Regions from separate parts of the Pseudocitrobacter cyperus genome, predicted to be linked through region 2. Evidence: predicted binding sites of a transcription regulator. Region 2 holds the regulator's gene; the other holds the start of a gene.
What was found. The regulator PhoB, encoded in region 2, activates phosphate uptake and scavenging genes when phosphate is short. The targets are predictions, from matches to a motif close to CTGTCATAAAACTGNCNNAT.

Region 1 (9,389 bases), on a different contig from region 2:
GTGTTGACGGGCGGCATAATATGAATTCCGCCGCAAAGTGTCAACGGCAAAATGCCGGGCTCGCAGCTAATCGCTGAAAAAGCAAACAGATGAACAACATTTCGAGCACGCTCGCAGAGAGAAGTTAAACCTGTCACGCTTTCTTTTAAAATGATGCTATAACATGAACTCGTAATTTCCACACTGCGATTCAGGAAATAGCATGCTCAAGGAACGAATGACACCGGAAGAAATCGCCAATGTGACCGGTTATAGCCGGCAAACCATTAATAAGTGGGTGCGCAAGGAAGGCTGGCAAACATCGCCGCGCCCTGGCGTTCAGGGTGGAAAAGCGCGCCTGATTCACATCAACGATCAGGTTCGGGAATTTATCTACAGCGCACAACGCGCTTCCGACACAACCGCAACCTCCACCGCGCAGAGTGTGCACGATAACGTGTTTCACGGGCTGTTACTGAATCTGGCGCAAGAGATGACGCCTGAAGAACAGAAACAACTCACCTCGCTTCTGCTGCGTGAAGGGATCAGCGGCCTGCTGCAACGTTTGGGTATTCGTGGCTAATGATCGTGATGAAAAAACTTAAAGATAAAATGTCTACCGACGAACTGGCGCGTTGTCTGGGAATGACTCGTCAGACGATTAATCGTTGGATCCGCGAACAAAGCTGGCAAACCGAACCGATGCCGGGCGTAAAAGGTGGCCGGGCGAGACTGGTGCATATCACGCCACAGGTTCGCGCGTATCTGGCGAACACGCCTGCCCTGCTCGAAGATGATGATTTTAATACACAGATTGCAGAACCGGCCAAAACCTATTCAGCTAAAGAGTCGGATGTACTCTGGCAGCAAATTAGCGATACCTTGCAGGTAATGACGCCGGCGGAGATGGAAAGGCTGAATGTTCTGCTACGTCGGGAAGGTATTTGCGGGTTCTTGTCGCGACTAGGGATCGCATCCGGAAAGACCGCATAACAACGGTGTTGATACTCATACAAAAAAACGGGCTTTCGCCCGTTTTTTTGTTTTGCGGCAATTACTGCTGGCTTTCACGCTCAGCAATAAAGCCCAGCGCTTTGTTAATACGCTCAATACTGCGGGCTTTACCAATCGCGTGAACGGTAACGTCCAGCGCCGGTGACTGCCCTGCGCCGGTCACCGCAACGCGTAGCGGCATACCGACTTTACCCATACCGACTTCCAGTTCATCAGCGGTTGCCTGAATAGCGTGGTGAACGTTTTCCGCGCTCCAGTCGCTGATAGCGGCCAGTTTATCACGCACAACTTCCAGCGGCTGACGCGCTACCGGACGCAGATGTTTCTTCGCGGCATCCGCGTCAAACTCGGCGAAATCTTCATAGAAATAGCGGCAGCTCTGCGCCATCTCTTTCAACGTCTTGCAACGCTCGCCCAGCAGTTTCACCAGTTCAGCAAGCTGAGGCCCCACGCGGGTATCAATATTTTCCTGCTCAATATGCCATTGCAGATGTGTTGCAACATATTCCGCCGGGAGATTGTTAATGTAGTGGTGGTTCAGCCACTGCAGTTTTTCAGTATTAAAGGCGCTGGCCGATTTGCTGACCGCGTTCAGGGTGAAGAATTTAATCATCTCTTCACGGGTGAAGATTTCCTGATCGCCATGAGACCAACCTAAACGCACCAGATAGTTCAGTAACGCTTCCGGCAGATAGCCGTCGTCGCGATACTGCATAACGCTTACCGCACCGTGGCGTTTGGAGAGTTTTTTACCATCGTCGCCGTTAATCATCGACACGTGTGCGTAAACCGGCACCGGCGCATTGAGCGCTTTCAGGATGTTGATTTGACGCGGCGTGTTGTTGATATGGTCTTCGCCACGAATAACGTGGGTAATTTCCATATCCCAGTCATCAACCACAACACAGAAGTTATAGGTTGGGGAGCCATCGGTACGGCGGATGATCAGATCGTCGAGCTCCTGGTTGCTGAACTCGATAGGGCCACGGATCTGGTCATCGAAGATAACGGAACCTTCCTGTGGGTTAGCAAAACGCACGACACACGGTTCGTCATCTGCATGATGCTCATAGCTGTGGCGGCAGCGGCCGTCGTAGCGCGGTTTTTCGCCTTTGGCCATCTGCTCTTCACGCAGCGCTTCCAGGCGCTCTTTGGAGCAGTAGCATTTATACGCCGTGCCTGTTTCCAGCATTTCATCAATCACATTGTTATAGCGATCGAAACGTTTAGTCTGATAGTAAGGGCCTTCATCCCATTCCAGATTCAACCAGTTCATACCATCCATGATGGCTTCGATAGCTTCCGGCGTGGAGCGCTCGAGATCGGTGTCTTCAATACGCAGCACAAACTCACCATCGTGGTTACGTGCAAAAAGCCAGGAGTAAAGAGCAGTACGAGCACCGCCGACGTGCAGATAGCCTGTCGGGCTGGGCGCGAAGCGAGTTTTGATTTTCATTAAATGGCCTTACGTTTATTAAAGATGCCGACAACCGGCAAAACCTGAAACTAAGAAGGGCAATATTCTACCACTCCCGGACGAATCCTCAATGTTGATCCCTTATCACAGACGAAGTTAGCCGTTTTTGTTTAGAAATCATGCGTAAACGCATAAACCTTCCCCGCATTGCTTAATTTTACGACGAACGAACAAATTCTTTTGAAAAGGCGTTGACTCATTTTCAACTCTCCCTATAATGCGACTCCACACAGCGGGGGTGATTAGCTCAGCTGGGAGAGCACCTCCCTTACAAGGAGGGGGTCGGCGGTTCGATCCCGTCATCACCCACCAACTACTTTATGTAGTCTCCGCCGTGTAGCAAGAAATTGAGAAGTGGGTGATTAGCTCAGCTGGGAGAGCACCTCCCTTACAAGGAGGGGGTCGGCGGTTCGATCCCGTCATCACCCACCACTTTCTCGCCAGCTAAGTTTCTTGTTAAAATGTGAAGTACCGAAGTGGGTGATTAGCTCAGCTGGGAGAGCACCTCCCTTACAAGGAGGGGGTCGGCGGTTCGATCCCGTCATCACCCACCACTTCGGGTCGTTAGCTCAGTTGGTAGAGCAGTTGACTTTTAATCAATTGGTCGCAGGTTCGAATCCTGCACGACCCACCAATGTAAAAAGGCGCCCTAAAGGCGCCTTTTTGCTATGCGCAGAAATCAACGATTCGAACCTGCTGCAGGTTCGGTGTTGAGCGTAGCGAAACAACGGAGCCGCCCTGCGGCGACGGCCCGAAGGGCGAGCGAAGCGAGTCATCCTGCACGACCCACCAATGTAAAAAGGCGCCCTAAAGGCGCCTTTTTGCTATGCGCAGAAATCAACGATTCGAACCTGCTGCAGGTTCGGTGTTGAGCGTAGCGAAACAACGGAGCCGCCCTGCGGCGACGACCCGAAGGGCGAGCGAAGCGAGTCATCCTGCACGACCCACCAATGTAAAAAGGCGCCCTAAAGGCGCCTTTTTGCTTTCTGCGGCAACGGGTTTTGATCCTCTCCAGGCGGAAAGATCAGGCTAAATACAATCAGCGCCGAAGGCGGCTGTGAGAAGCATTGTGCCCGAACCTCACCACCATGCAGGGTCATAATCGCGCGCACAATCGATAACCCCAGGCCACTGGCATGGCTACTGCGTGCTGCATCAACCCGATAAAAACGTTCAAACAATTTATCCAGATGTGTTTCAGCAATCATGGCGCCCTGGTTTATCACCTGAATAACCTGACGACCTTTCTCAGTGCTGACGCGCAGGATGATATGACTCTCCTCATCGGCATAACGTACTGCGTTAGCAACCAGATTGCTTAAGGCTCGCTGAAAAAGCATAGCATCGGCACGTAGCTGCCCGCCCCCTTCGCAACTCAGGCAAATTCCCCGCTCTTCAGCCACCCCTTCGAAGTAATCAGCGACACGCTGCAGCTCCACCGCAATATCCAGGTTGCGATAGATCAGCACCGATTGTGCATTGCTGGCGCGCGCCAGAAACAGAATATTTTCCACCATGCGCGAGATGCGCTCCAGCTCCTCCATGTTGCTGGTGAGCAATGTTTCATACTCTTCAACGCTACGCGACTGATACAAAGCTACCTGGCACTGGCCCATTAGTGCCCCCACCGGCGTGCGGATCTCATGGGCCAGGTCTGCGGAAAACTGTGTCAGGCGCTGATAACCTTCATTGAGTCTATCAAGCATGGCATTGAACGAAACGATCAGTTGCTGTAGTTCCTGCGGCGCGTCCTGCTCGCTTAAACGGGTTGCCAGCGTGTTGGGGGCAATCGCCGCCGCTTCAGTCGCCATACGCCTTAACGGCCGCAGCTCGCGACGCATCACCCAGTACCCGAGAAGCGCGATAACCAGAAAAGCTGCCACCACGGCTGCAATAACGCGCCACAAATAACGCGCCAGCATTTTTTGTTCGTTTACCATGACGTGTGCGACTGAAATTTGCAGAACACGCCCATCTTCCAGCGTCACCAGTCCCGAAGCCCCGCGCAGCGGTACGCCCTGTTCGGTCATACCGGCCTGCACCTCGCTAAGGCGCTGAGGATGATCACCTGATGTTGGCGTCATGGGCGGCAGTGTATAGTTCGCGGGATTAACATTAATTAAAGGCGCCTGCCCCTGGATCTGAAAGATTAAAATATCCTGCTCGTTACCCAGCATATTTTCAAACATCCCGGTATTGGCCACCAGCCTGTCGAGTGGAAAACGCTTACTCAGTACATTTCGGTAATATTCGATTCGTCCGATCACCTGCAGGTCGCTACGGTAGATCATCTCCTGACGCATCGCGTTGTAGAGGTAGCCCCCTGCCGCGCTTACCACCAATGCGGCGATCAGAGCAAATAATATGGCACTACGCAGTGTCAGCGATATCCGCTGCCATCGCCGGGAGAGCAGGCTCATGGGCGAACCTCACAGACATAGCCGATGCCGCGCACAGTATGGATGAGCTTAGGCTCAAACGGCCGATCCACTTTCGCCCGTAGGCGCTTAATCGCCACATCCACGACATTGGTGTCGCTATCAAAATTCATATCCCATACCTGCGAGGCGATCATAGTACGCGACAGGACTTCCCCCTCGCGTCGCGCCAGAAGATGCAACAGCATAAACTCTTTATTTGTCAAAGTGATAACTGTATCCTGGCGCGTAACTTTACGTCGCAGCACATCGATATGCATATCGGCAATGGTATAACGATCGGATTCACGCACAGTACCGCGACGTAACAGCGTTCGCAGCCGTAGCACCAGTTCCGTGAATGAGAAAGGTTTGACCAGGTAATCATCGGCACCCAGTTCAAGGCCATGAATACGATCCTGAACCTCATCACGGGCGGTCAGAAACAGGATTGGTACATCGCTTTTCTTGCGTAAAACATCAATGATCTGCCAGCCATCGAGCCCCGGCAGCATGACATCCAGCACAATGGCATCATATTGATGCTCCAGCGCCCGAAACAAACCATCAGTACCATCACGCGCCAAATCGACGCCGTATCCCGCCTCCGTAAGCCCCTTCTTCAGGTAATTACCGGTTCCGGTATCATCTTCCACCACTAATATGCGCATTTTCACCACCTTGATGACATCTGCAAACAGATTACCAGTTTGTGCAGCATCGATTGATGACATTAATGTCATCAATCGGACATGGTGCTGCCCTGATCAACTGTCATGCTTAATTGACAAACAAACACAGGAGAATGTTATGCACACACACCAACGTATTGCCGGTTTACTGCTGTCCACCCTGATGATGTGTAGCGGCATTGCCAGTGCACAAACAGCAAGCAAAGCCATCGCCCCTCTGCGAGGGACGATAGATCAGGTGACAGATAGCCGTCTCGAACTCACCGACAGGAAAGGTGAAAAAGTCGAGGTCAAACTAAATGATAAAACCCAGGTATTTAGCGTATCTAAGGGCTCCCCGGAAGATATTAAAGCGGACAGTTTTATCGGTACCGCTGCGGTTCCCCAGGCTGACGGTAGTCTGAAGGCGCTGGAAGTGCATGTGTTCGCCCCAAGCCTGCGTGGAACAGGTGAAGGACATTCTCCCTGGGAATCCGCTGATGGCAAAACCAATACCATGACTAACGGCACCATCGGGAAACTGGTCAATACCAATGGACGTACCCTGACCGTCAATTACGGGAATCAGCAAAAAAATGTCATCGTACCGGACGACACGCCAATCGTGACGATTGATCCCGGCGATCGCAGCCTGCTGAAACCCGGCACCCATATTGTTCTCTTCTCCGCCGCTGACGATAAGGGCGAACGCGTCGCCACCCGTATTTCTGCCGGAAAAAATGGAACAGTACCGCCAATGTAAGCCAGGAGGCCAGCATGAAAACCAATACATCACGGCCGGTGCATCGCTGGCCCGTCAGGCTCACCCACTGGGTAAACGTGTTTGCGATGGTCTGCATGTTCATGAGTGGCTGGGAAATTTATAACGCCGCACCGCTGTTCGCCTTCACCTTCCCCCCCGTTGCAACATTAGGCGGCTGGCTTGGCGGCGCGATTGGCTGGCATCTGGCGGTGATGTGGCTGTTAGTGTTCAACGCCTGTTGTTATCTGCTGTGGAGCCTGTTCAGCGAGCACTTTCGCCGCGACCTGCTGCCGCTGAGCTTTGCCGCGCTATGGCGTGATATTGGTCTGACATTCACCCTGCGCTTACGCCATCGCCACGGCCATTACAACGCGATTCAAAAATTGATGTATTTGGGCGTTCTGGTACCGAGCCTGCTGCTGGTTCTTTCCGGGCTGGCTATCTGGAAACCCGTACAACTGTACTGGCTGGTAGCGCTATTCGGCGGTTTTGCTATCGCGCGCTACGTCCACTTTTTCGCTATGGCGGGCGTAGGGCTGTTTGTCATCATCCACGTTCTGATGGTGATTATTGTGCCATCCACCTTATGGAGCATGCTCACTGGGGGTAAACGTGAAGAATAAAATTTCCCGCCGGAGTGCGCCGGTTCTGGAGCCGGATCAGAAAAAGCAGTTAGTGAATTTACAGCGTCGACTCCTGCTCCGTTCAGGATTGACCCTGGGTGGCGTGGCGATGCTGACCGGCTGCGATATGCAGAGTGGCGATCAGGTCGATAAAGTCCTCTGGGCGATGTCTCGCTGGAACGATCGCGTTCAGTCCTGGTTATTCAGCGGCCAGCGTCTGGTGCAAACTTATCGTCCGGATCAGATAACCGATCCCTTTCCGTTTAACGCCTTTTATCCGGCGTACAATGCGCCGATCGTGGATCTGGCCGACTATCGGCTGGAAGTCTCTGGCATGGTGGAAAAAAAAGCGCCGTGGACGCTGGAGCAATTACAACGCCTGCCCCGGCAAAGCCAGATTACGCGGTTGATCTGCATTGAAGGCTGGAGCGCGATTGGCCAGTGGGGAGGCATTCCGCTGAAACTCTTCCTGCAGCATATCGGTGCCGATCTCACCGCCCGTTACGTGGGTTTTAAATGTGCGGATCGTTACTACTCCAGTATTGATATGGCCACCGCGCTACATCCGCAAACCATTCTGGCACTGGATTTCGCAGGTAAGGCATTACCGGAAGAGTATGGTTTCCCCCTGCGACTCAGGGTTCCCACCAAGCTGGGGTTCAAAAACGCCAAACATATCGCGGCCATATTTGTCAGCGATACCAACCCTGGCGGTTACTGGGAGGATCAAGGCTACAACTGGTTCAGTGGTATTTAATCTCATCAGAAAAAGCCGGCGTGTCGCACTGACGCGCCGGCTCGTAAAGGTTAAATCTGGTAATCCAGGGCCAGCTCATCAGGTTCCATCGCCTGCCGCTTAATCTCCTCCAGCGACAACCCGGCATTGCAGAGCTCGATAAAGCGCCAGACATAGTTGCGCTGCAATTGCCCACGCTTAAGCCCGAGCCACACGGTATTAGCATCAAACAGATGATGCGTATCCAGGCGAACCAGCTTTCCGGATTCCTGCACATCTCCGGACTGTTCCGCCACCAGGCCAATACCCAGCCCCAGCTCGACGTAGGTTTTGATAACATCAGAATCCTGCGCACTCAGCACAATATCAGGCAGTAGCCCTTTACGATTAAATGCCTCATCGATGCGCGAGCGACCGGTGATCCCCTGGCGATAAGTAATGAGCGGCCAGCGGGCGATAGCTTCCAGCGTTAGCGGCGTGATTTGCGTCAGAGGGTGATCCTGCGGCACCAGCACATGATGGTGCCAGCGGAACCAGGGGAAAGCCACCAGCGTGCTGTCATTGCTCAGGCGTTCACTGGCAATGCCGATATCCGCGCCGCCGTTGTGCAGCAGCGCTTCTATTTCCTGCGGTGTGCCCTGCACCAGCTCCAGACGAACATCCGGGAAGATTTCCCGAAATGCCTTTATTACCGGAGGCAGACTGTATCGCGCCTGAGTGTGTGTCGTGGCGATGGTTAATACACCTGAACCATCGTTCGTGAAGAGATCGGCAAGGCGACGGACATTGCTTGCCTCATTTAGAATGCGCTCGGCAATCACTAAGAGCGCTTTACCCGGTTCAGTCATCCCCAGCAGCCGCTTACCGCGGCGGATGAAGATCTCAATCCCCAGTTCTTCTTCCAGCTCGCGGATATGACGGCTCACACCCGACTGCGATGTATAAAGCATATTGGCAACTTCGGTCAGGTTGTAATCCTGCCTTGCTGCTTCACGAATAATTTTCAGTTGCTGGAAGTTCACCTTCCCCTCCGGGTCGATCAGACATTGCACTATTGTTAAAGTCTGACGCGTCCGCTAACAAATAATAAAAACCAGCAACTTATTACTTAAAAGAATATACGTTAGCTAACCAACTGCAATTCACGGTTATCCAGCGCCGGGCGACTTACCAGAGAAATCAAAATTTCTTTCACCGCCTGAGCCTGTGGAGAGAGCGAGCCCCGCGCCGACATATTCAGCGACAGAGGCAGGCTCATTGATGGCGTGGTAATACGCGCCATCCAGCCATTTGCCGCCTGCGATAACGAACGCGCCGCGGATTCTGGCAGCACCGTCACCCCCATTCCACTTGCGATTGCCGCTGTCAGGGTGGAAAGGGATTCAATCTCGCCGATAATTTTGGCGGTCAGGCGACGCAGAGAAAAAGCTTCATCCACGCGAGCACGGACGGCGCTGTAATCACGCGGCAGGAATAAATTCATCTCCGCGACGGCGGTTAAATCGATACTCTGTCCCGGGCAATCCCGTGTACCGACCAGATAGAGATCTTCTTTCAGCAGCGGCTGGCTATTAACGCCAGCGACAGGCGAACGATCGTACAATACCGCCATGTCCAGTTGTCCACTTAGCAGCTTATCATTCAGCGCAGACCCGCTGTTTTCATGGAGATAAATCAGAACATCGGGTAATTCATTACGCACTGCCTGC
Region 2 (9,389 bases):
AGGATCTTCTCCTCTTTACGGGCGCAAATAATAATCTGACCGTTGGCCGTGTGGGTTAGCGCATCGCTCTGCGACGATCCCATCGGCGGAACCCAACCGGTTTTCGCCATGTCCTGGCTTCCGCACGGGGTGAAAGTCCATTCAGCGAGCTGTTTTTCCATCTCTTCGGCGCGCAAAGAAATGTCGCGGCTGAGACGATAAACCATTAAATTTTTGAACCACAGCATAATATTTCCCACGGCTTTATCGTTAAATTCAGCGGGCATAATAACGAATTGTCTCTATGCTTGCATTGTTAATCGGGGAATTTCAGAGGAGCGTTCTGTGCGTATTGGTATTGATCTGGGCGGTACAAAAACAGAAGTCATCTCGTTAAGTGACAAGGGAAAGGAGCTGTTCAGGCATCGTTTACCCACACCGCGCGACTATCAAAAAACAATTGAAAATATTGCCCATTTAGTCGCAATGGCCGAAGAGTCGACCGGGCAAACGGGCACGGTAGGGATCGGCATTCCCGGCTCGATTTCGACCTATACCGGGTTGGTGAAAAATGCCAACTCTACGTGGCTAAACGGTCAGCCGTTTGATAAGGATCTCAGCAAACGCCTGAACCGGGAAGTCCGTCTGGCGAATGATGCCAACTGCCTGGCGGTGTCCGAAGCTGTCGATGGGGCGGCTGCGGGGGCGCAAACAGTTTTCGCGGTGATTATCGGTACCGGCTGCGGCGCAGGTGTGGCGATTAACGGGCGTTCGCATATCGGTGGCAACGGCACGGCAGGTGAGTGGGGACATAACTCGCTGCCGTGGATGGATAGCGACGAACTGCGCTACCGTGCGGAAGTGCCGTGTTACTGCGGGAAACAGGGCTGTATTGAAACCTTTATCTCTGGTACCGGGTTTGCGACGGACTACCAGCGTTTAAGCGGTCACGCGCTGAAGGGAAACGAAATTATGCATCTGGTGGAAGAGGGCGACGCACTGGCGGAACAGGCGCTCTGCCGCTATGAGCAGCGGCTGGCGAAATCTCTGGCGAACGTCGTGAATATTCTCGACCCGGATGTGATTGTGCTGGGCGGTGGCATGAGCAATGTCGACCGCTTGTACCGCTCGGTGCCGGAGCTGCTGAAAGCGTGGGTGTTTGGCGGCGAGTGTGAAACGCCGGTTCGTAAGGCACTACACGGTGATTCCAGCGGTGTGCGCGGTGCAGCGTGGCTGTGGCCGTTGTAGGTGATGCGTTCGGGGAGTTGTGCGGCCATTTCCCCCTCACCCTAACCCTCTCCCCGAAGGGGCGAGGGGATGGATTGTGCATAGTTGTTAAGTTCTGCGCCGGTTTTCTCCCTCTCCCTGTGGGCGAGGGGACGGATTGTGCACAGTTGTTTAAGTTCTGCACCGGTTTTCTCCCTCTCCCTGTGGGAGAGGGCCGGGGTGAGGGCATCGGTGCGTACATTTCCCCCTCACCCTAACCCTCTCCCCAAAGGGGCGAGGGGATGGATTGTGCATAGTTGTTAAGTTCTGCGCTGGTTTTCTCCCTCTCCCTGTGGGAGAGGGCCGGGGTGAGGGCATTAGGGCGCACATTTCCCTTTCACTCCACCGCAAACGTCTTATCCAGCCTGCTATACCCCAGCCCGTTAATTTTCTTCACCTTTATCTGCACCGGGATGCGCTCTTTCATCGCCTCGACGTGGCTAATCACGCCGATAATTTTGCCGCTGGCGTTGAGCGCGTCCAGCGCGTCAAGGGCGGTGTCGAGGGTTTCACTGTCCAGCGTGCCGAAGCCTTCATCAAGGAACAGGGAGTCAATGCGTGTTTTATGGCTCACCAGATCGGAAAGCGCCAGCGCGAGGGCCAGGCTAACAAGAAAACTTTCGCCGCCGGAGAGTGTGCGCGTGTCACGCACCGCATCCGCCTGCCAGGTGTCGACCACTTCCAGTTCCAGCGCTTCGCTGGCTTTGCGCTGGAGCAGATAGCGCCCGTGCAGACGGCTAAGCTGGTCGTTAGCCAGCCACACCAGATTATCCAGCGTCAGCCCCTGGGCAAACTTGCGGAATTTATCCCCTTCTCTGGAACCAATCAGCGTATTCAGATGCGCCCAGTCTTCCACCTGCGCGCTGGCTTTCTCGATCTCCTGCAACAGTTGCTGCTGGTGGCGGCGATTATCTTCATCCTGCTTCAGTTGTTGACGCAATTCCCCCTGACGCGCGCTGTTCTCCCGTAACTGCCGGGCGATAAGCAGCAGTTGCGCCTGTATCTGTTCGAGGGCGATGTCGTCGCTGAGCGTCGCCGGGCGCAGCGTCTGGTGGCGTTGTTGCGCTTCCTGCGCCTGGGTGTCCAGCGTGCGACACTGCTGAAGTTTGCTTTCCAGCGTCTGTTTTAACTGCTCCAGCCGCAGGCGTTCGCTCTGTTCCAGCAGGGCAGCCAGGAAGGTTGGGCGATCGCTGAACTGTGATGCCGCCAGCGCACTATCGAACTCACGTTCGGCCTGTTGCAGACGTTCGCTTTCGAGTGTTTCCTGCTGTGACAGGGTTTGCCACTTGCTGGCAAGCGAAATGCAATCGTTATGAAGCTGTTGCCAGCCCTCCAGCGCGACGGGCGACTCGTCTTCAATGTCACATTCCGGCAGGGTTTCCAGCAGCGGCTGAAGCTGTGCCAGTTTTTGCTGCGTGTCGCTGTGTTGCGTCTGTTTATCCTGCCAGGCGCGGCTCTCCTCTTCACGTGCCGCCAGCCAGATATTCTCTTCCCCGGCTGCCGGCGGGGTGAGAGTCAACCCGGTCAGTTGCGTATGCAGCGCTTCATTGCGTTGCGTGAGATCGTTCTGCGTCTGATTTATCTGTTGCTGAAGGTCGTTTATTTGCTGCTGTAAATTCAGCCGCTGGCTGTGCTGGTAAAGCTGCTGCTCATACTCTTCCTGAGCGCTCAGCCAGTCGGCTATCTCTTCGTCAGCACGTAAAGTGACACCCAAAGCGGCTGTCGTTTCCTGCCATTGAGAGGTAAGTGCTTGCTCTTGCTGAGAAAGTGATTCCAGCTCGTTTTCTTCAGCCTGCTGCTGCTTCAGTAGGGCATCCTGCTGGCCGCGCAGGGTTGCGCCTTCTTCGGCCAGTTGTTTGACTTCTCGCTCCAGCGCATCGCGGCGCGCCTGATTTACGCCGGGCGTCAGAGCCTGATATTCGGCAATCGCCGGGTGCGCGGTTGCACCGCACAGCGGGCAGGGGCAACCGGGTTGCAGACGCGCGCGTTCGGCTTCCAGCCGCACAATCGTGCTTTCCAGATCGCAAATAGCGCGTACATCGCTTAACTGCTGGTTTTTATCTTTATAACGCTGGCGGCGGTCGGTGAGCGCAAGCGTCATTTTTTCCAGTTGCCCCCGGCGTTGCTGCTGCGCCTCACTGAGCTGTAGACGCCGCTTTTGTAATGGCAGGAAGCGAGCGTGTAGCGAGGTGAGTTGCTGGCGAAGGGGCCGCGCCGCGCTGTGCGCAGCGATTGCCGCAGTGACCTGGGCGAGATCCTGCGTGAGCGTTGAAACAGGGAGTTGCGCGGCCTGTTTTTCCAGTTCGCGCAGGCGCTGTTGATAGGTCTGTAGCTGGCTGTTTTCTCGTGCCTGCAACTGGAATGCGGCGCGCCAGCCGGTGAGCTCGCTACTCCAGTGTTTGTAACGCTCGTGCTGCGTGAGCCACTGTTCGAGCTGGCTGCGAGTCAGTTGCAACTCGCGAACCTGCTTCATTGCCGTCGCCCGGATGCGATTACGCCGGAGGGTTGCCTCCTGTAAGCGAGTATTCACTTGCAGAGTTTGCTGCTGGGTTCTGGCGAGGGTCGCAGCCTGCTCCTGAAGTAGCGTCCAGCGCGGGCGTAGCAGTTCAGCCGGTTGCGCGCGGCTGAGCGCTTCCAGTTGTGGCTGGGCGGTCGCCAGCACCTGTTCCGCATCGCTCAGAGCCTCCCGGGCATTTTGCAATTCACGGGCGAGTTCGTGCTGGCGTAGCAGCCACTGCTGCTGGTTTTGCGCGATAACCTGTTGCTCCAGCGTGCTTTTCTCTTCAAGAGTAAGCGCCTGCAAACTTCCCAACAGCGATTGTTGCTGCTCTTCACTGAGTAGCACCATCCCGGAGGATTGCGCCTGAAGCTTTTCAAGCTCGGTTCGCGCCTGTTTATGTTTTTCAAACACCTGCGCAGAAATTCGCCCGTAGATTTCCGTGCCGGTAAGTTCTTCCAGTAGCTCCGCGCGCTCCTTGGGGCGCGCATTCAGAAATGCAGCGAATTGCCCCTGCGACAGCAGCATTGAACGGGTAAAACGGCCATAGTCGAGGCCGCTCAGGGAGGCGATAAGTTCGAGCTTATCCTTCACTTTGTCGGCAAGGATTTTGCCGTCATCGCGGCGCGCCAGTTCGACGCGTGGCGCCTGAAGATTGCCATCCGGCTGATTGCGGGCGCGGTTCTGGCTCCAGAAAGCGCGGTAAGCGACGCCCTGAACTTCAAACTCCACTTCCGCCAGACATTCGGCAGTGTCGCGGGTCATCAGGTCGTTTTGCGATTGCGAAACGGTATTGAGGCGCGGTGTTTCGTGATACAGCGCGAGACAAATGGCGTCCAGCAGGGTGGTTTTCCCCGCCCCGGTAGGGCCGGTAATGGCAAACAGGCCGTTACTGGCGAACGGCTCGGCGGTAAAATCGATTTTCCATTCGCCTTTCAACGAGTTGAGGTTTTTCAGGCGCAGGCTGAGGATTTTCATGGCTGTGGTTCCTCATCCAGTGAGTGAACGGCGAGATTAAACAGTGTTTTCAGGCGCTCCTGTTGCGCCTCTTCCAGCGTTTCCAGCGCCAGACGACGCTGAAAAACGTCTTCCACTTCCAGTTCGCTCAGGGTTTCTCGCAGGCTATTATCAAGAATGCGTTGACGCTGTTCTCGGCTGCGCCTGACCAGCAGTACGTCGACCGGGAGATCGTCGGTAATGACCTGAATTTTACGCTGAATATCATGAAGATACTCATCGCTGGTAATTTCGATATCCAGCCACACCGGCGGCTCTGTCGGGGCGTTGCGATACTGCGCCAGTTGATGGCTGATGCTATCAAAATCGCCTTTAATCACCGCCAGCGGCTGGGTCGCGGGGACTTCCAGTGGTGTGACATCCTGAAGCTTGCCATCAATAAAAGTCACCAGATTCACACTTTTACTTTTGCCGGTTTCATCAAAGCTGAGCGGAATGGGTGAACCGCTGTAGCGGATATGCTCGCTGCCGCCAATTTTCTGCGCGCGGTGAATATGCCCCAGCGCGATGTAATCGGCAGGCGGGAAGTTTTGCGCCGGAAACGCATCCAGTGTGCCAATATAGATGTCACGCACGGCATCGCTTTTACTGGCGCCGACGGTGGTCAGGTGGCCGCTGGCGATAATCGGCAATGGGCGATCTCCGCGCAATTCGCAGGCCTGCTGGTATTGTTTCTGATAGTAGTCAGTAATCGTTTCCAGTAAATGCTGCTGTTTTTCAGCGCCAGAAAGCCCCGCCTGGCTGACGACGATATCGCGCGGGCGCAGAAACGGCACCGGGCAGAACACGGCGCCAGGCGTGCCGTCGCGGCGATTGAGGATAAAAGGCGTGTGTCCGGCGCTGGCGATCACCGTGGTATTCAGAAACGACAAAATATCGCGTGATTCATTTAGCGTGGCGACGGAGTCATGATTGCCTGCAAGCACCACCAGATGACAGCCAGTTTGTTGCAGATTCACCACAAAGCGGTTGTAGAGTTCACGCGCATAGCTTGGCGGCGAGCCGGTATCAAAGATATCGCCCGCCACAATAATGGCGTCTATCTGTTCGCGTTGCGCGGTCTCCAGCAGCCAGTTCAGAAATGCTTCATGTTCTGCGGCACGGCTTTTACTGTAAAAATTCTGGCCTAAGTGCCAGTCTGAAGTATGAAGAATTTGCATCGTCGTCCCAGTGGGGAAAAAAGCATAGCCGGGATTATACATTCCCCGGCCGCGGGATCGACGGGTGTATTCCGGTAGTGTCATATTTCGTAAAGCGCCATCATTTTACGGTCATGTTTTTCATAAAACTGTCATAAATCTGACGCATAATGACGCCGAATGTATACTGATGGCTAAAAAAACAGGGCATAAAATGGCGAGACGCATTCTGGTCGTTGAAGATGAAGCACCCATCCGCGAAATGGTCTGTTTCGTGCTGGAACAAAATGGTTTCCAGCCGATTGAGGCGGAAGATTATGACAGCGCGGTGAATCAGCTCAATGAACCCTGGCCCGATCTTATCCTGCTCGACTGGATGCTACCGGGCGGCTCAGGGCTACAGTTCATCAAACATCTCAAGCGCGAAGCGCTGACTCGTGATATTCCGGTAATGATGCTGACGGCGCGCGGTGAAGAAGAGGATCGCGTGCGCGGTCTGGAAACCGGCGCGGATGACTACATTACGAAACCCTTCTCGCCGAAAGAGCTGGTGGCGCGCATTAAAGCCGTCATGCGTCGCATTTCACCGATGGCAGTGGAAGAGGTGATCGAGATGCAGGGATTAAGCCTTGACCCAACTTCGCACCGCGTGATGACCGGGGAAAACCCGCTCGATATGGGCCCGACCGAATTTAAACTGCTGCACTTCTTTATGACGCATCCTGAACGCGTCTACAGCCGTGAGCAACTGCTAAACCATGTCTGGGGCACCAACGTGTATGTGGAAGACCGCACGGTGGATGTGCATATCCGCCGCCTGCGTAAAGCGCTGGAACACAGCGGCCACGACCGTATGGTGCAAACCGTTCGCGGCACGGGCTATCGCTTCTCTGCCCGATTCTGATTGTTAACAGGAGTGTGACGCGTGCTGGAACGGCTGTCATGGAAAAGACTCGCCTTAGAGCTTTTCCTCTGTTGTCTCCCGGCCCTGTTTCTTGGGCTGGTCTTTGGCCATCTTCCCTGGTTTCTGCTGGTTGCCGTGACCGGGTTGTTGATTTGGCATTTCTGGAATCTTCTGCGTCTTTCGTGGTGGCTATGGGTTGACCGTAGTATGACGCCCCCGCCGGGTCGCGGAAGTTGGGAGCCGCTGTTATATGGCCTCAACCAGATGCAGTTGCGGAATAAAAAACGCCGTCGTGAACTGGGGAATCTGATTAAACGCTTTCGCAGCGGCGCGGAATCTCTACCTGATGCGGTGGTGCTGACCACTGAAGAAGGGGCGATTTTCTGGTGTAACGGCCTGGCACAACAACTACTTGGCCTGCGCTGGCCGGACGATAGCGGGCAAAATATTCTTAACCTGCTGCGCTATCCGGAATTTACACAGCATCTCAAGCAGCGTGATTTCCTGAAACCGCTGCATCTGGTTCTTAATTACGGGCGTCATCTGGAAATTCGTATCATGCCCTATACGGATCGCCAGTTGTTGATGGTCGCGCGTGATGTGACACAAATGCACCAACTGGAAGGCGCGCGACGCAATTTCTTTGCCAACGTGAGCCACGAATTGCGCACACCGCTGACGGTGTTGCAGGGGTATCTGGAGATGCTTCAGGAGAAGGTACTGGAAGGGGCTACGCGGGAAAAAGCCTTGCACACCATGCGTGAGCAAACGCAGCGTATGGAGGGGCTGGTCAAACAGCTTTTGACCCTGTCAAAAATAGAAGCTGCCCCGACGCTGGCGCTCAATGAGACGGTGGATGTGCCGATGATGTTGCGGGTAGCTGAGCGTGAAGCGCAGACCCTGAGCCAGCAGCATCATGAATTACACTTTGAGGTCGATGAGACCCTGAAAGTGCTGGGCAATGAAGATCAACTGCGCAGTGCGGTATCGAACCTGGTCTATAACGCCGTGAATCATACGCCAGCAGGAACGTCCATCACCGTGCGCTGGCAACGTGCGCCCCATGGCGTACTGTTCAGCGTGGAGGACACTGGGCCGGGTATTGCGCCAGAGCATATTCCCCGCTTAACCGAGCGTTTTTATCGCGTTGATAAAGCGCGCTCGCGTCAGACCGGTGGGAGTGGCCTGGGGCTGGCGATAGTGAAACATGCGCTAAATCATCATGATAGCCGGTTGGAAATCGAGAGTGAGCTGGGTAAAGGGTCACGTTTCAGTTTTCTGTTGCCAGAAAGGTTGATCGCCAAAGCGAATGATTAATTTGCACGGTGTCATGAAGAGTTGCCACAGACCAGCCTCGGCTGGTCTGTTTGCTTTGCAGTCAATTATCTGGCGAACAATTAATGAACAACTGACGTTTTTTTGTTCGCACGATCAGCCATGTGTTTTTCCTATATCTGGTTATTCGTGCCAGGTTTGAATTTAGTATTGGCATAATCGTCTGGTTTTGCGATCCCATATTGCTTTAAAACGTTATAAGCGTTTAAATTGCGCCTTATACAGTCGTGTTATGACTGTGTTTGCGTAGCAAATCAAAAAACTATTCTTCCTCACGCTACGAAGGGAGCATATCCCGCTGAGTTTGTTGCTTGTTTCCTCTGAAAGATTCCACAGGCGCGGGCGCAAAAGTTTTTATTTGTACAACACCACATCCACAGGCAGTAGTTACCTATGACCCATCAGTTAAAATCTCGCGATATCATCGCTCTGGGCTTTATGACCTTTGCGCTGTTTGTTGGCGCAGGCAACATCATTTTCCCTCCAATGGTTGGTTTGCAGGCGGGGCCGAATGTCTGGATCGCGGCAATCGGCTTTTTAATTACTGCGGTTGGTCTGCCTGTGTTGACCGTCGTTGCGCTGGCAAAAGTCGGCGGCGGCGTTGATAGCCTCAGCACGCCAATTGGTAAAGTGGCGGGTCTCCTGTTGGCGACCGTCTGCTATCTGGCCGTAGGGCCGCTGTTTGCCACTCCGCGTACAGCAACCGTCTCTTTTGAAATCGGTATTGCCCCCCTGACCGGGGATGGCGCGATGCCGCTGTTCATCTACAGCCTGGTCTATTTTGCGCTGGTGATTCTGGTTTCCCTCTACCCGGGAAAACTGCTGGATACCGTCGGCAATTTCCTGGCTCCGTTGAAAATCCTGGCGCTGCTGGTTCTCTCCATCGCCGCTGTAATGTGGCCTGCCGGCCCTATCAGCAATGCGCTGGAAGCTTATCAAACCGCGCCATTCTCTAACGGTTTCGTTAATGGTTATCTGACCATGGATACCCTGGGCGCGATGGTATTCGGTATTGTTATCGTTAACGCGGCGCGTTCTCGTGGCGTAACCGAAGCGCGTCTGTTGACGCGTTATACCATTTGGGCGGGTCTGATGGCGGGCGTAGGTCTGACGCTGCTGTATCTGGCACTGTTCCGTCTGGGCTCAGACAGCGCGCTGCTGGTAGATAAAAGCGCGAATGGCGCGGCTATCCTGCATGCATATGTACAGCACACCTTTGGCGGCGCGGGCAGTTTCCTGCTGGCAGCTCTGA

Region 1: the regulator PhoB is predicted to act here: its motif matches at 5,624-5,643, upstream of VSR74_RS18575 (heavy metal response regulator transcription factor).

What each region holds. Positions count from the first base shown of each region.
Region 1 covers NZ_JAYMYY010000006.1:171,331-180,719, reverse strand. The annotation lists gene VSR74_RS18625 (YfeC-like transcriptional regulator) at 203-562, shown strand; gene VSR74_RS18620 (YfeC-like transcriptional regulator) at 571-972, shown strand; gene gltX (glutamate--tRNA ligase) at 1,034-2,449, opposite strand; tRNA gene VSR74_RS18610 (tRNA-Val) at 2,707-2,782, shown strand; tRNA gene VSR74_RS18605 (tRNA-Val) at 2,827-2,902, shown strand; tRNA gene VSR74_RS18600 (tRNA-Val) at 2,949-3,024, shown strand; tRNA gene VSR74_RS18595 (tRNA-Lys) at 3,029-3,104, shown strand; gene VSR74_RS18580 (heavy metal sensor histidine kinase) at 3,436-4,890, opposite strand; gene VSR74_RS18575 (heavy metal response regulator transcription factor) at 4,887-5,558, opposite strand; gene VSR74_RS18570 (hypothetical protein) at 5,698-6,321, shown strand; gene VSR74_RS18565 (cytochrome b/b6 domain-containing protein) at 6,336-6,944, shown strand; gene VSR74_RS18560 (molybdopterin-dependent oxidoreductase) at 6,934-7,701, shown strand; gene cbl (HTH-type transcriptional regulator Cbl) at 7,752-8,702, opposite strand; gene nac (nitrogen assimilation transcriptional regulator NAC) at 8,804-9,389, opposite strand, start outside.
Region 2 covers NZ_JAYMYY010000001.1:1,663,776-1,673,164, reverse strand. The annotation lists gene rdgC (recombination-associated protein RdgC) at 1-227, opposite strand, end outside; gene mak (fructokinase) at 325-1,227, shown strand; gene sbcC (exonuclease subunit SbcC) at 1,583-4,720, opposite strand; gene sbcD (exonuclease subunit SbcD) at 4,717-5,919, opposite strand; gene phoB (phosphate response regulator transcription factor PhoB) at 6,113-6,802, shown strand; gene phoR (phosphate regulon sensor histidine kinase PhoR) at 6,824-8,119, shown strand; gene brnQ (branched-chain amino acid transporter carrier protein BrnQ) at 8,531-9,389, shown strand, end outside.